DNA from 3 places in the Microbaculum marinum genome. Region 2 is predicted to be linked to each of the others. Evidence: predicted binding sites of a transcription regulator. Region 2 holds the regulator's gene; each other region holds the start of a gene.
The links. The regulator LexA, encoded in region 2, represses DNA repair genes until DNA is damaged. The targets are predictions, from matches to a motif close to TGTTCNNNNTGTGTTCNG.

Region 1 (4,500 bases), on a different contig from region 2:
AGGTCCCCGAGCGTCGCGATGCGTGGGCGCAGCGGTTTCACGAGACGCTGAAGTCGGGCGCGTTCCTGCCCGCAGGCCGCATCCTGGCGGGGGCCGGCACCGGCCGCCGGGTGACCCTGTTCAACTGCTTCGTCATGGGAGAGATCCCCGACGACCTCGACGGCATCTTCACGCAGCTTCGCGAGGCGGCGCTGACCATGCAGCAGGGCGGCGGGATCGGCCACGACTTCTCGACGCTGAGGCCGAAGGGCGCGGTGGTGAAGTCGATCGGCGCCGACGCGTCCGGGCCGGTCAGCTTCATGGAGGTCTGGGACGCCATGTGCCGGACGATCCAGTCGGCCGGCCACCGCCGCGGCGCCATGATGGGCACGCTGCGCTGCGACCATCCCGACATCGAATTGTTCATCGACGCCAAGGCGGACTCGGCGAAGCTGAGGATGTTCAACCTGTCGGTCCTCGTGACCGACGCCTTCATGCAGGCGGTTGCGGACGACGCCGACTGGGATCTCGTCTTCGACGGCAAGGTCTACCGGACGGTGCGGGCGCGCGATCTGTGGGACCGCATCATGCGCTCCACCTACGACTACGCGGAACCGGGGGTCATCTTCATCGACCGGGTGAATGCGGAGAACAACCTCGCCTATTGCGAGACGATCCAGGCGACCAATCCGTGCGGCGAGCAGCCGCTGCCGCCATACGGCGCCTGCCTGCTCGGCTCCGTCAACCTCGCCAGACTGGTTCATGATCCCTTCGAGCCGACGGCGCGCCTGGACGCCGACGAACTTGAGGAGACGGTGGCGACCGCGATCCGTTTCCTCGACAACGTCGTCGGCGTCTCGAATTTCCCGCTTCCCGCCCAGCGCGAGGAGGCCGAGGCCAAGCGCCGGCTGGGCCTCGGCGTCACCGGTCTTGCGGATGCTCTTGCCATGCTCGGGCTGGTCTACGGTTCCGACGAGGGCGCCGAGGCGGCCGGCGCCTGGATGCGGACGATCCAGAATGCCGCCTATCGCGCGAGCGCGCGGCTCGCCGCCGAGAAGGGCGCCTTCCCGCTGTTCGACAGGGACCGGTTCCTGGAAAGCCCGACGGTCGCCCGGCTCGACGAGGACGTTCGGGCGCTGATCGCGACGCACGGCCTGCGCAACTCGCACGTCACCTCGATCGCCCCGACCGGCACCATCTCGCTGTTCGCCGACAACGTCTCGTCGGGCATCGAGCCGATCTTCTCGCTGGCCTACCGGCGCGCCGTGCTGATGCCCGACGGCACGCGCCGCGAGGAAGAGGTCAGCGATCACGCCTACAGGCTCTACCGCGCCCGGTTCGGCGAGGAGGCCGGTGTCGCGGACGCCTTCGTCACGGCGCAGACGCTGACCCCGGCCGCGCACCTGAAGATGCAGGCGGCGCTGCAGCCGTGGGTCGATTCCTCGATCTCCAAGACCATCAACGTGCCGCGCGACACCACGTTCGAGGCCTTCAAGGACCTCTATGCGCAGGCCTATGCGATGGGCCTGAAGGGCTGCACCACCTACCGGCCGAACCCGGTGACCGGGTCGGTCCTCAGCGTGGTGGAAACGGCCGGCGGCCAGGCAAGCGCCGGTCAGGAGGCCGCCGGCGATTCGCAGACAAGCCTGCCGCTGCCGGCGCCGGAGATACCCGCCGAGGCCCGGACCGTTCCCCCCGACGGCGCCGCGGTCGTGCGGCTGACGGAGCCGCTGAAGCGGGACGCGATCCTGCCCGGCTTCACCTACAAGCTGCGCTGGCCGGACATGGAGCATTCCTTCTACATCACCATCAACGACATCCTCCGCGACGGGCGGCGCCGGCCGTTCGAGATCTTCATCAACTCGCGCAATGTCGAGCACTATGCCTGGACCGCGGCCCTGACGCTCTTGATCTCCGCCGTGTTTCGCCGCGGCGGCGACGTGTCCTTCGTGGTCGACGAACTGAAGGCGGTGTTCGATCCGCGCGGCGGCCAGTGGATGAACGGCCGCTACGTGCCGAGCCTTCTGGCCGCGATCGCCGACGTCATCGAGAAGCACATGGTCGATATCGGCTTTCTCGCCTCGAGCGGCGACAGCCGGCGCGACGTGCGGGAAGAGCCAAAGGCGAAGGCGATGATCGCCGGCATGCCGGAAGGGTCGGGGGCGACCTGCCCCCGCTGCGGCCATCCCAGCCTGCATCACCGCGAGGGCTGCCTCGCCTGCCTCGACTGCGGCTATTCCAAATGCGGGTGAGGCACCCGCGGCTCGTACAGGGGCGCGGGCAGGGCTGACCGACGAGGTGCCTGGGCCGTGCCGGAGCTTTTCAGATTCGCCTTTGGCCCGGGTCCGTTATCTCTCGGGGAATCTACCCGATGCCGGGCCTTCGGGTGATCAGCCCGCCGATTGACTCTCACGCTGAACAATGGAATCCATATTGGAACAAAACAGGAACAAAAGCTGTTGTCACCGGGCGGCGGAAGCATTTGCCCGGAACGGAGAGCCATTGTGCCCGACGCACCTGACACCCTGCCCGATCTCGACAGCCTGCGGCGGCGCATCGCGCGGCTGGAGGGTGACGGGGGTGGGTCGGCGGAGCCGGATCAAAGCCGGGTCGCGTCGCCTGTCCCGCTCGGCCATCCCGCGCTCGACGACACGCTCGGCGGCGGCCTGAGGCGGGGGGACCTGCACGAAATCCGCGCCAGCGAGGCGAACGGGGCGCTCGCCTTCGGCTTCGCCGCAGCGCTTGCCGCCCGTCTTTGCGCCTGGCCCGGCGGCGATCGGGTCGACGTTGACCGGCCACCTCTGGAGCGGACAGCGCAGGGCCCCACTGGCCGCCACCGGCCGGGTGGCCGCTGGACGCTGATCGTGACCACCTTCGACGGCGCCGGCGAATGGGGCCGGCCCTACGGTCCGGGCCTTGCCGCCTTCGGCCTCGACCCCGGCCGGCTGCTGATCGTGGAGACGCGGCGCCCCCGCGAGGCGCTGTGGGCGGCCGAGGAGGGCCTGTCGAGCCGGGCCCTCGCCGCCGTGCTGGCCGAGATCCGGGGCGACCCGGCAGTGGTCGACATGACCGCGACCCGGCGACTGACCCTACGCGCCGCCCGCAGCGGCGTGACCGCGATGCTGGTTCGGCCGGGCGCCGGCGCCGGCCTCAGCGCAGCCCGCACCCGCTGGCGCATCAGCCCGCCCGCGGACCTGGGCGTTTCCGAGTCCCTGGCCCTGCCGCAGCCGGCCTGGCAGGCCGATCTGGAACGCAACGCCGCCCGCCCCGGCGGCTGTTTCACCCTGATGTGGAAGCCCGATGAGCACGTCTTCACCCCCGCCCCTCCCCTCCTCACGTCCGGCATCGCGGACCCCGGCACCGGTCAGCCCGGATCGGCCTGGTCCGGATCCGATTGGCCTGGATCCGATCGGTCCGGCACGGCGGTTCCTCGCCGTCAGGCTGCCGCACCTGCCGGTCGAACGGCTGAGGGGGGCTCCGCCGACCGGCCGGCCGTCCTGCCGCTCCGGCGCGCCGGATGAGACGGGCGCTCCCGCGGTCCCGCACGCCACGGTCGAGACTGCGGGCAACGCCATGCGGCTCGCCGCCGTCGACCGGGTCGCCGCCGCGGCCGGGCTCGATCCGGGCCTGACGCTGGCCGACGCCCGCGCCCGCCGACCCGACCTCGAGACCTTTCCCGCCGATCCGGAGGCGGACCGCCGAACGCTGCTGGCGCTTGCCGAGTGGGCGGGGCGCTACACGCCGCTGGTGTCGCTCGACGGGCCGTGCGGCCTGGTCCTGGACATCGCCGGTTGCACCCACCTGTTCGGCGGCGAGACCGCGCTTCTCGCCGACCTCACCGGCCGGTTGCGGCGCCGAGGCCTGACCGGCGCCGCCGCGATCGCCGACACGGCAACCGCGGCCCGTGCGCTTGCCCGCACGACGCCGGGAACCGTCGTACCGCCCGGTGGCAACGCCGAGGCCGTCGCGGCCCTGCCCGTCGGGGCGCTCGAGGCGGACCCATCCACCGTCGCCACGCTCGACCGGCTCGGCCTGAAGCGCATCGGCCAGCTCGTCGGCCTGCCGCGCCAGACGCTGGCCGCCCGGTTCGGCCCCGACCTGTTGACCCGTCTCGACCGGGCCCTCGCCAGGGCCGACGAGCCGCTGTCGCCGCTGCGCGCGCCGCCGGCGTTTCTCGTGGAGCGGACCTTCGCCGAGCCGATCCGCCTGGTCGAGGACATCGAGCGGACGATCCGGACGCTGGCCGGACATCTCGCCGAACCGCTGACGCGCCACGGCCAGGGCGCGCGGCGACTGGCGCTGACCCTGTTCCGCCTCGACGGCAGGGCCTTGCGGATAGAGGCGGGGCTCAGCCGGCCGGCACGCGCGCCCGACGTGATGGCCTCGCTGCTGCGGGAGCGGCTGGTCACCTTCGACAGCGGCCTCGATACCGGCGAGGGGATCGAACTGGTACGGCTCGCCGCAGAGGTGGTCGAGGCCTTCGATGCCGAGCAGGTGGCCGCCGCCCGGATTGCGCCGGAC
Region 2 (4,500 bases):
GGCAGACGGCGCTGTCCGAACTGAAGGACATCCTGCCACACGCGCTCGAACATCCGCTCGACAACTCCTACGGCATGATCATCCTGTCGCGCATTCCTTTTCGCTCAGCCGAGTTCCGGTTCGTCTTTTCCGACGAGGTTCCGTCGGCAAGGATTGTCGCCGAAACCGGGGCCGGAGATCCGTTTGCGCTCTACGTGGTGCATCCCGAACCGCCGGTTCCCTATGCCGACACGATCGGACGCGATGGCGAACTGATCCTCCTCGCCCGGGATGCCAAGGCCGAGTCGCTACCGACCATCGTAACCGGCGACATGAACGACGTGGCCTGGTCGCCGACCACGCGTCGATTCCAGCGCCTGAGCGGACTGCTCGACCCACGGGTCGGCCGCGGCTTCTACAACAGCTTCGACGCCCGATACCCCCTGCTGAGATGGCCGCTCGACCACCTTTTTCACGATCCGCGATTTCGCCTTGTGCGGCTGGAGCGGCTCCCCAACATCGGGTCCGACCATTTCCCGATGCTGTTCGAACTCGCGCTGACAAGTCGCAACGGCGCCGATGAAACTCCGCAGGCCGCGGATTCGGAGGATCTGGAGGAAGCACGAGAGGTTACCCAGGCCGCGGACAATCTGGACCGTGAACCAATCGGATCGGATTGGGAAAAATAGGCCACCGGATCCCGCTACGGATCAGACGCCTCCTTCAGTGCGCGGCGATGCCGATGTGCTTTCCATTCCCCGGCGCAGCGAAAAGTCGCTCAGTCGCAAAACAACCGGCGGCGGCATTGCGTTAATCCGGAATTAACCATTGTCGAACACAACAAGAACATGTATCTATGTTCTTGATTTGTACACGATCTGGATTCGGCGCTGAGGTCTTCGGCGGCAGCGGGATCGGCGACGGGAGCGCGCAATGCTGACACGCAAGCAGTACGAACTGCTTATGTTTATCCACGAACGCCTCAAGGAATCCGGCGTTCCTCCTTCGTTCGACGAAATGAAGGAGGCCCTGGACCTGCGCTCCAAGTCGGGAATCCACCGGCTGATCACCGCCCTAGAAGAACGAGGCTTCATCCGGCGCCTGCCGCACCGTGCGCGCGCCATGGAAATCGTCCGCCTGCCCGATTCGGTCGCGCCCGGCCTGGCGGTGCGCAGCCGTGGCTTCGCGCCCAGCGTCATCGAGGGCAGTCTCGGGAAGTCGCCCCCGCCCGAATCTCGCTCCGAGCCTGAGCCGGTCGCGGATCACGGCGAATCCGTATCCGTGCCGGTGATGGGCAGGATTGCGGCCGGCACGCCCATTTCGGCCATCCAGAACCACACGCACTCGATTCCGATCCCGGTGGACATGCTGTCGCGCGGCGAGCACTTCGCGCTGGAAGTCAGGGGCGATTCGATGGTCGAGGCGGGCATTCTCGACGGCGATACCGTGCTGATCCGCAAGACCGACACGGCAGACACCGGCGATATCGTCGTAGCCCTGGTCGACGACGAAGAAGCGACCCTGAAGCGGCTCCGCCGCAAGGGCGATTCGATCGCGCTCGAAGCGGCGAACCCGGCCTACGAGACCCGCATTTTCGGCCCCGACCGGGTCGATATCCAAGGCCGGCTCGTGGGTTTGATACGGCGGTATTGAGCCGCCACCGCGGTTGACCGTCAGTCCGACGGCTCGTCCGGGGACACACTCCGTCGGGTCCACGGGCGGTCGCCGGCCAGTTCGGTTGCCGAGGTGAGTTTAAGTCCGTGTGGCGTTGCGCGCACAGACACCGCACCGAGCCGTGCCACATCCAACGGGCCGAAGACCAGCGCGTCGCTCCGGCACCACTCGGGCGGCACCAGTTCGCTGACGACGACGTCGGCCCAGGCGCAGTCTTCTGCAAATGCCATCGGTTCCTCGACGACGGCCACGCGCAGTCGCGGCGAGGCGGCGATACAACCCGCCTCATCGCAGGAGGCGGTTGCGGCCGCTTGCGCGGTCTCGGGCTGGCCGACCCGCCGCAGCCAGGTTTCGGCCACGTACTGGGACCGGGCCCGCGGCACGAATACCAGTCCCCCGTCGTCCATCCTTACCGCCGCCATGCCGGCATCGCGCGAAACGAAAAGGTCCGGGATCGGCATCAGCCACGGTGTGGCCATGCCGACGATGATCAGGGGCACACCCAGATAGCGCCAGCTGGTGCGCCACAGGCTGAGCCACAGCCCGCCGGCGGCGACTGCGGCCAGTCCCAGCACCGGCATCGCCGGCACCATCCGTATGGCACCGTCCCAGCCCGAAACGTGATGGGCGACCGCGAGTACCCCCTCTATGCCAAGTCCCATCGCCCCCAGAGCAGGCGCCTCGAGGCCGAACGGCATCAGCACCACCGCCAGCAGACCGGCTGGCATTACCACGAGACTGACAAGCGGCATGGCGACGACGTTGGCGATGAGCCCGTATACCGCCACCCGGTTGAAGTGGAACGCGGCGAACGGTCCGGTCGCGAGGCCCGCAATCAGCGACGTGAAGACAAGGCCGATCAGCGCGCGCCGGAGAAACAACAGGAGCGGCTTTGCCGCCCTGTCCGGCGCGCGTGCCGCGGCCATCTGGACCGCCTCGTAGGCCGCGACCAGGGCGATCGTGGCCGCAAACGACATCTGGAAGCTCGCGGAAACAAGCGCCTCCGGCGTCAGCGCGAGTACCATCCAGGCAGCGACAGCGACGTTCCTGAGCGTGATCGCCGGACGATCGAACAGGATCGCGACCAGCATGATCGCGGCCATCACGAAGGCGCGCTGGGTTGCTATCGAGCCGCCCGACAGGAGGAGATATCCGGCACCTCCGGCGAGCGCGACGATTGCCGCCCACTTCTTGATCGGCCGGGTAAGGGCCAGGGCCGGCGAAAGTGCGAGCGCTGCACGCACCGTCCAGAACAGCGTGCCGACGACGAGCATCATGTGCAGGCCGGAGATCGCCAGGATATGGGCGAGGCCGGACATCCTGAGCGCCTCCTGGTCTGCTTCGGGTATGGCGCCGCGCTGGCCGGTCACGAGCGCAGCCGCGACCGCGCCCGGCGAGCCCGGCAAGGTTCCGACGATCCGCACGGCAATGCCGAGCCGCAACCGTTCGACCCGATCAAGAAAGTTTTCGATCAATCCCGGCGGATCGGAAGGACGCGGAACGGGGGCGCTGACGATGAAGCCCACGCCGCCGATCCCGTCGAAGTACGCCTGACGCGCATAGTCGAAGGCCCCCGGCGCGGCGGCGTCCGGGGGCGGCATGATCACCGCGTCGAAGGAAACCACGGTGCCCGGCTGCGGAATCGCCCAGTTGCCGCGCGACCAGAGCGACAGCAACCGCGGCGGCGGCAGGTTCGCGCCCAACTCGGCCGGCGCCACCAGCAGCCGTGCCGCTCCGCCTTCGCGGCTGTCGACGCTGACGATCCGGCCGGTCACTGCCACCGGACCGATCCTTTCCATGATGACAGGGCCTGCCACGAGACGTGCCCTCACGGTGCCGTCGGCCAGCCCAAGCGCAGCCAGCAATGCGCCAAGGACGATTGCGCCGGTTGGTCGGGCAAACCCCGTGTGCCGGACGGCAAGGCCCGCGACGACGCACAGCAAGATGACCGCGACCAGCGAGGGTTCGCGCGGCAGAGCGAAGTAGACGGCGATTCCGGAGCCGAATGCGACCGGCGTCCACAGGAACAGGCGGTCGCGTTCCCCGTCCATCCGCTCGGCGGCCGACAGCGGGCGGACGAAGCCGACCGGGCGCATGCCGACCTGCACCGGAAGATTGCCGCTTCGCGCGGCGATCACCGGCAACAGCCTCCTGCCCGTGGACGTCTCGTCGCTCATTCGCCCCAGGGCCGCGTCGCGCCGACGCCCCGCAGCCCTCCCAGCGCCGGTGGATCCGGCCTCCCAAGCCCCGCTTCAACAACGGCCGGCGCCCATGCTACACAGCGCCACCCGACCAACAGTCTAGCTCTCACAGGAAAGCCGCCGCCAGTCGTCATGTCGAACCCCACCGAGATCGTCACCCGCTTCGCCCCCTCGCCGACCGGATTCCTGCATATCGGCGGGGCACGGACAGCACTGTTCAACTGGCTGTATGCGCGCGGCCGCGGCGGCCGCATGCTGCTGCGCATCGAGGACACCGACCGGGCGCGCTCGACCGAGGAGGCGATCGCGGCGATCCTCGACGGGCTCGCATGGCTTGGCCTCGACTGGGACGGCGATCCGGTCTCGCAGCACGCCCGCGCCGAGCGGCATCGCGAAGCCGTCGAGCAACTGCTCGCCGCAGGCAAGGCCTACCGCTGCTACGCGAGCCCCGAGGAACTGGCCGAGATGCGCGAGACGGCGCGCAAGGAGGGCCGCCCGCCTCGCTATGACGGGCGCTGGCGCGACCGCGATCCGTCCGAGGCCCCGCAGGGCGTTAACCCGGCGATCCGGCTGAAGGCGCCGCAGGAGGGCGAGACGGTGATCGAGGATCACGTGCAGGGCCGGGTCACCTGGCAGAATGCCGATC
Region 3 (4,500 bases), on a different contig from region 2:
CGCGGGCATTTTGCGGAGCGGCGGGAACGCTGACGCACGTCTGCGCCGCGGCGTCTTGCGGCAGAGGCCCGTGCGCTGGTCAGCCGAAAATATCGAAGGCCGCCGGGTACTGGACCTTGGGACGGCTGTCCGGCTCGACGCGGCGCGCCAGCTCCAGCGCCATGAAGGCCGGACCCGACCACTGCGCGCAGTACTGCCGGGCGACGCGCCCATCGAAGCCGAAGCGCTGGTAGAAGGGCGGATCGCCGAGCACGAAGACGAGGTTCTCGTCGGCCTCTTCCAGCCTGCGGATTCCTTCGCGAACCAGCGCCGTGGCAATACCGCGCCGCCGGTAGGTCCTGGCAACCGCCACGGGCGCGAGCGCCGTCGCCTTCAGGGCGCGGCCCTGAATCGCAAGGCGCGAAAAGCCAGCATATCCGACGATCTTGCCGTTCAACTCGGCGACCAGCGACAGGACGAGATCGCCGTCTGCGCGGAGCCTGTCGACCAGCCGGGCCTCGAGGCCGCTATCGAAGGCGCAGGTAACGAGATTGTGGATGGTGGCAGTATCGGCGCCGGTTTCTTCACGAACCTCGAGGCCATCCAGTTCGGGTGCAACGCGCATATTTGTAGTCGGCAAGCTCCTGTTATCGGAGCACTATACCAGCTTCCAGGCGCGCCCCGCGTGCGAATTGCGCATAGCTCATCTGCTGGCGCCCGGTCCGTTGGACGTCGACCAGGCGGACTACGCCGGCACCACAGGCAACGTTTCCTTCGGAATCCAGGAGGGTTCCGGGCGCAGCGCCGGTCTCCCCCGCCATTCGCTGCGCGCGCAGCACCTTGATGCGCTCGCCGCCCATCTCGAACCAGGCGCCGGGGAAGGGCGAGAGGCCGCGGATGTGATCGTGCACCCGGCTGGCCGGCTGCGACCAGTCTATCCGGGTTTCCGCCTTCTCGATCTTGCGGGCGTAGGTCATGCCCGCATCGGGCTGGGGCCGGCAGTCCAGGCTGCCGCGCGACAGCGCGGCCAGCGCGCGGATCATCAGGCCGCCGCCGAGCACCGCCAGCCGGTCGTGCAATTCGCCTGCGGTCGTTTCCGGCCCGATCGCGACCCGCTCCTCCATGCAGACGGGGCCCGTATCGAGCCCTTCCTCCATGCGCATGACGGCGACCCCCGTCTCGGCGTCGCCTTCCATGATGGCGCGCTGGATCGGGGCTGCGCCGCGCCAGCGCGGCAGCAGCGAGGCATGCAGGTTCAGGCAGCCATCCCTCGGGGCGTCGAGCACAGGCTTCGGCAGGATCAGTCCGTAGGCGACCACCACCGCGACATCCGCGCCGTGGCCGGCAAACAGGGCCTGCTCGCCTTCGACCTTCAGGGATTTCGGCGTCAGGACAGGCAGGCCGAACTGCTCTGCTGCGACCTGAACCGGGCTTTTTCGCTCCGACATGCCGCGACCGGCCGGGCGCGGCGGCTGCGAATACACTGCGGCGACCTCATGGCCGGCTCCGACGATCTCGGTGAGCGTCGGCACCGAAAAGTCGGGCGTGCCCATGAAGACGACGCGCAGGCTCATCGGCGTCTCCGGGGGACCGGGGAGGTGCAACGGTCGGTGAGGATGCCTGTCACACCCGCAGTCATTCGGCTGCGTCGGCTTCCTCGGCACCCTCCGACCGGCGACGCTTGAACTCGGGCAGTTCGCCGCGCTTGGCCGCCTTGGCGAACTTCTTGACCACGCGGTCGCGCCGAAGTCTCGAGATGTGGTCGATGAACAGGACGCCGTTCAGGTGGTCGATCTCGTGCTGCACGCAGACCGCAAGCAGGCCCTCGCACGCGAGTTCCTGTTCCTTGCCGTCCCGGTCGAGAAAGCGCACCTTGCACGCAGCCGGCCGTTCGACTTCCTCGTAGTAGTCGGGGATCGACAGGCAACCCTCCTCGTAGATCGAGGTTTCCGGGGACTGCCAGACGATTTCGGGGTTGACCAGGAAGAGGGGCTTCTTGGCGTCCTCGTCCCTGGAAACGTCTATCACGACGAGGCGCTTGGGGACGCCGATCTGGATCGCCGCCAGACCTATGCCCGGCGCGTCGTACATCGTCTCCAGCATGTCGTCCATCAGCGCCCGCACAGCGTCGTCGACCGCCTCGACGGGCTCGCACTGGGTGCGCAGGACGGGATCGGGCAATAGCACGATGTCTCGGATTGTCATGGCGACCAGATAGGAGATCGGCCGATTGCGGTCAACTCATCTGCGGCATGCGTCAGCCGTGGTCGGAGTGCGTATCGTTGGCATCGCTGTCGTCGTCACCGGTGCCCGACTGCTTGTGGTTCGAGGCAGCGCCAATCGCCACGCCGATGCCGGCACCGATGGCAATCCCGATTGCGAGATTGTCCAGTGCGGTACCCAGTCCCGCCCCGAGTGCGATGCCCATGGCGATCCAGAGTCCTGTATTCATCATCATAGGATTGGTCGCCCGCTTTGGGTTTACAAGGTTCTCAGGGGCGATGTTCGCGCTTTGGTCTCGCATTGGGAGCCGAATCGACTAGATTGATCCTCGGAATTCCAGGCCGCGGATCGACATATGAACCAAATACTCATCGAGATCGGGGGACGGGGGGTCACCGTCGGCGAAGGCGCATTCGCCGCGGCGGTGCTCGGCTTCGCTATCCTGATAGCGATCCTGTTCGCCGTCCTGCGGTCCGGACGGCCGAATGCCGCCGACGAGGCACGCCGTCACGAAGCCGAGTTGCGGCTGGCCGAGATGAGCCGTGCGCAAGCGGAAATGACCGGGCGCATGCAGACCATGGCCGAGGTATTCAGTACCCGCCACGCCGATCTCGCCCGCGCGCTGGGCGAGCGCCTCGACAACCTCGGTCACCGGGTCGGCCAGTCGATGGAAACGCAGACGCGGGCGACCCATGACAGCCTGTCGAAGCTGAACGAGCGGCTTGCGGTGATCGACACGGCTCAGAAGAACATTACCGATCTGTCCCGGGAGGTTGTGGGTTTGCATCACATCCTCGCCAACAAGCAGTCCCGCGGCGCCTTTGGTCAGGGACGCATGGAGGCGATCGTGCAGGACGGCCTGCCGACCGGCGCCTACGAGTTCCAGGCGACGCTGTCGAACGGCCGGCGGCCGGACTGCGTGGTGCGCTTTCCAAACACCGATGCCGTGCTCGTCATCGACGCGAAGTTCCCGCTGGAGGCCTTTGGGGCGTTCCGCGATGCCGCCGACGAAGAGGCCCGCAAGCAGGCGGCGCAGCGGCTGAGAACCGACGTCCAGAAGCACGTCACCGATATTGGCGAACGCTACTTCATCCCGGGCGAGACGCAGGATCTCGCCATCATGTTCGTCCCGTCCGAATCGATCTACGCCGATCTTCACGAGCATTTCGAGGACGCCGTCCAGAAGGCGCACCGGGCCCGCATCATCGTCGTCGGGCCGTCCATGCTGATGCTGTCGATCCAGGTGATGCAGTCGATCCTGCGCGACGCGCGGATGCGCGAGCAGGCGCATCTGATCCACAAGGAGGTCACCTACCTGTCGGACGACGTGCGACGTCTGCAGGAACGCGTGCTCAAGCTGCAAGGCCATTTCGGCCAGGCGAACAAGGACATCGAGCAGATCCTGACGTCCTCGGAGAAGATCCTCAAGCGCGGCGACAAGATCGAGCAGCTCGACCTGGTGGACGAGACGGGATCCGGAGAGAAGGCCGGAAGCCCGCCCGCGCAGCCGCGGCTGCTGGCCGGAGAATAGCCGGTCGCCCGCCGGGACTGTCGGCCTTATTCCGGTATCTCGTTGGCGCGTTCGCCATAGGCGTTCGGTCCCGGATTGCCGGCGACCAGTCCCGCCAACACCATCCAGACCGCTCCGGCAAGGGGGATGAAGGCAAGCAGGCACCAGTACCAGGGCAGCCCCCGGTCGTGCTGCCGCTTGACCAGCAATGCCATCTCGCACCAAAGCGAGGGGATCGCCAGCAGGATCACCCCGCCGGGCATCCCCTCGTCGCTATAGGGGTCGATCATCATGCCGACGAGGACGAAAAGCACGCTCCACAGCAGCCCGATGCCCAGCCAGTAGACCTCTCTGTTGATCCGACCTGCGAAGCCGAAATAGAGCCAGAGGAACGACGCGCTCGAACCCTTCGGCGGCGGAAGCTGGGGAGTGGACATGAATCGGGCGGCCGCTGGGACAGTGTACCGGGGGTTGGGGACCCCCGGCATATATTATCCCGGTGCGGATGGGCAATGGCGGCGTCCGGCGCAGCCGGCCGCGGCCTCCTGGAAGCCGGTTACCTCGGCGGCCGGTTCCTGCTACTGCCCGGTCAGCGGATCGGGGCCGTAACGGTTCGGCCCGTCGGTTCCCCGCAGGAAGCCGAGAACGACGATGTACCAGATGATGCCGACGACCGGGATCAGGATGATCAGAGTCCACCACCCCGACTTGTCACGATCGTGCCAGCGCTTGGTGGCGACGGCGAGAGAGGGATAGATCAGGATCAGGGAAACGATGCCGCCGACCAC

Region 1: the regulator LexA is predicted to act here: its motif matches at 2,414-2,431, upstream of V3328_RS25765 (ImuA family protein).
Region 3: the regulator LexA is predicted to act here: its motif matches at 2,482-2,499, upstream of V3328_RS05395 (DNA recombination protein RmuC).

What each region holds. Positions count from the first base shown of each region.
Region 1 is NZ_JAZHOF010000015.1:16,157-20,656, forward strand. It holds gene V3328_RS25760 (adenosylcobalamin-dependent ribonucleoside-diphosphate reductase) at 1-2,231, shown strand, start outside; gene V3328_RS25765 (ImuA family protein) at 2,484-3,500, shown strand; gene V3328_RS25770 (Y-family DNA polymerase) at 3,553-4,500, shown strand, end outside.
Region 2 is NZ_JAZHOF010000013.1:14,079-18,578, forward strand. It holds gene V3328_RS24275 (endonuclease/exonuclease/phosphatase family protein) at 1-668, shown strand, start outside; gene lexA (transcriptional repressor LexA) at 913-1,632, shown strand; gene V3328_RS24285 (ComEC/Rec2 family competence protein) at 1,653-3,830, opposite strand; gene gltX (glutamate--tRNA ligase) at 3,987-4,500, shown strand, end outside.
Region 3 is NZ_JAZHOF010000002.1:384,610-389,109, forward strand. It holds gene V3328_RS05370 (AmpG family muropeptide MFS transporter) at 1-33, shown strand, start outside; gene V3328_RS05375 (GNAT family N-acetyltransferase) at 80-604, opposite strand; gene fmt (methionyl-tRNA formyltransferase) at 627-1,553, opposite strand; gene V3328_RS05385 (peptide deformylase) at 1,615-2,184, opposite strand; gene V3328_RS05390 (glycine zipper domain-containing protein) at 2,237-2,437, opposite strand; gene V3328_RS05395 (DNA recombination protein RmuC) at 2,558-3,733, shown strand; gene V3328_RS05400 (DUF805 domain-containing protein) at 3,760-4,149, opposite strand; gene V3328_RS05405 (DUF805 domain-containing protein) at 4,291-4,500, opposite strand, start outside.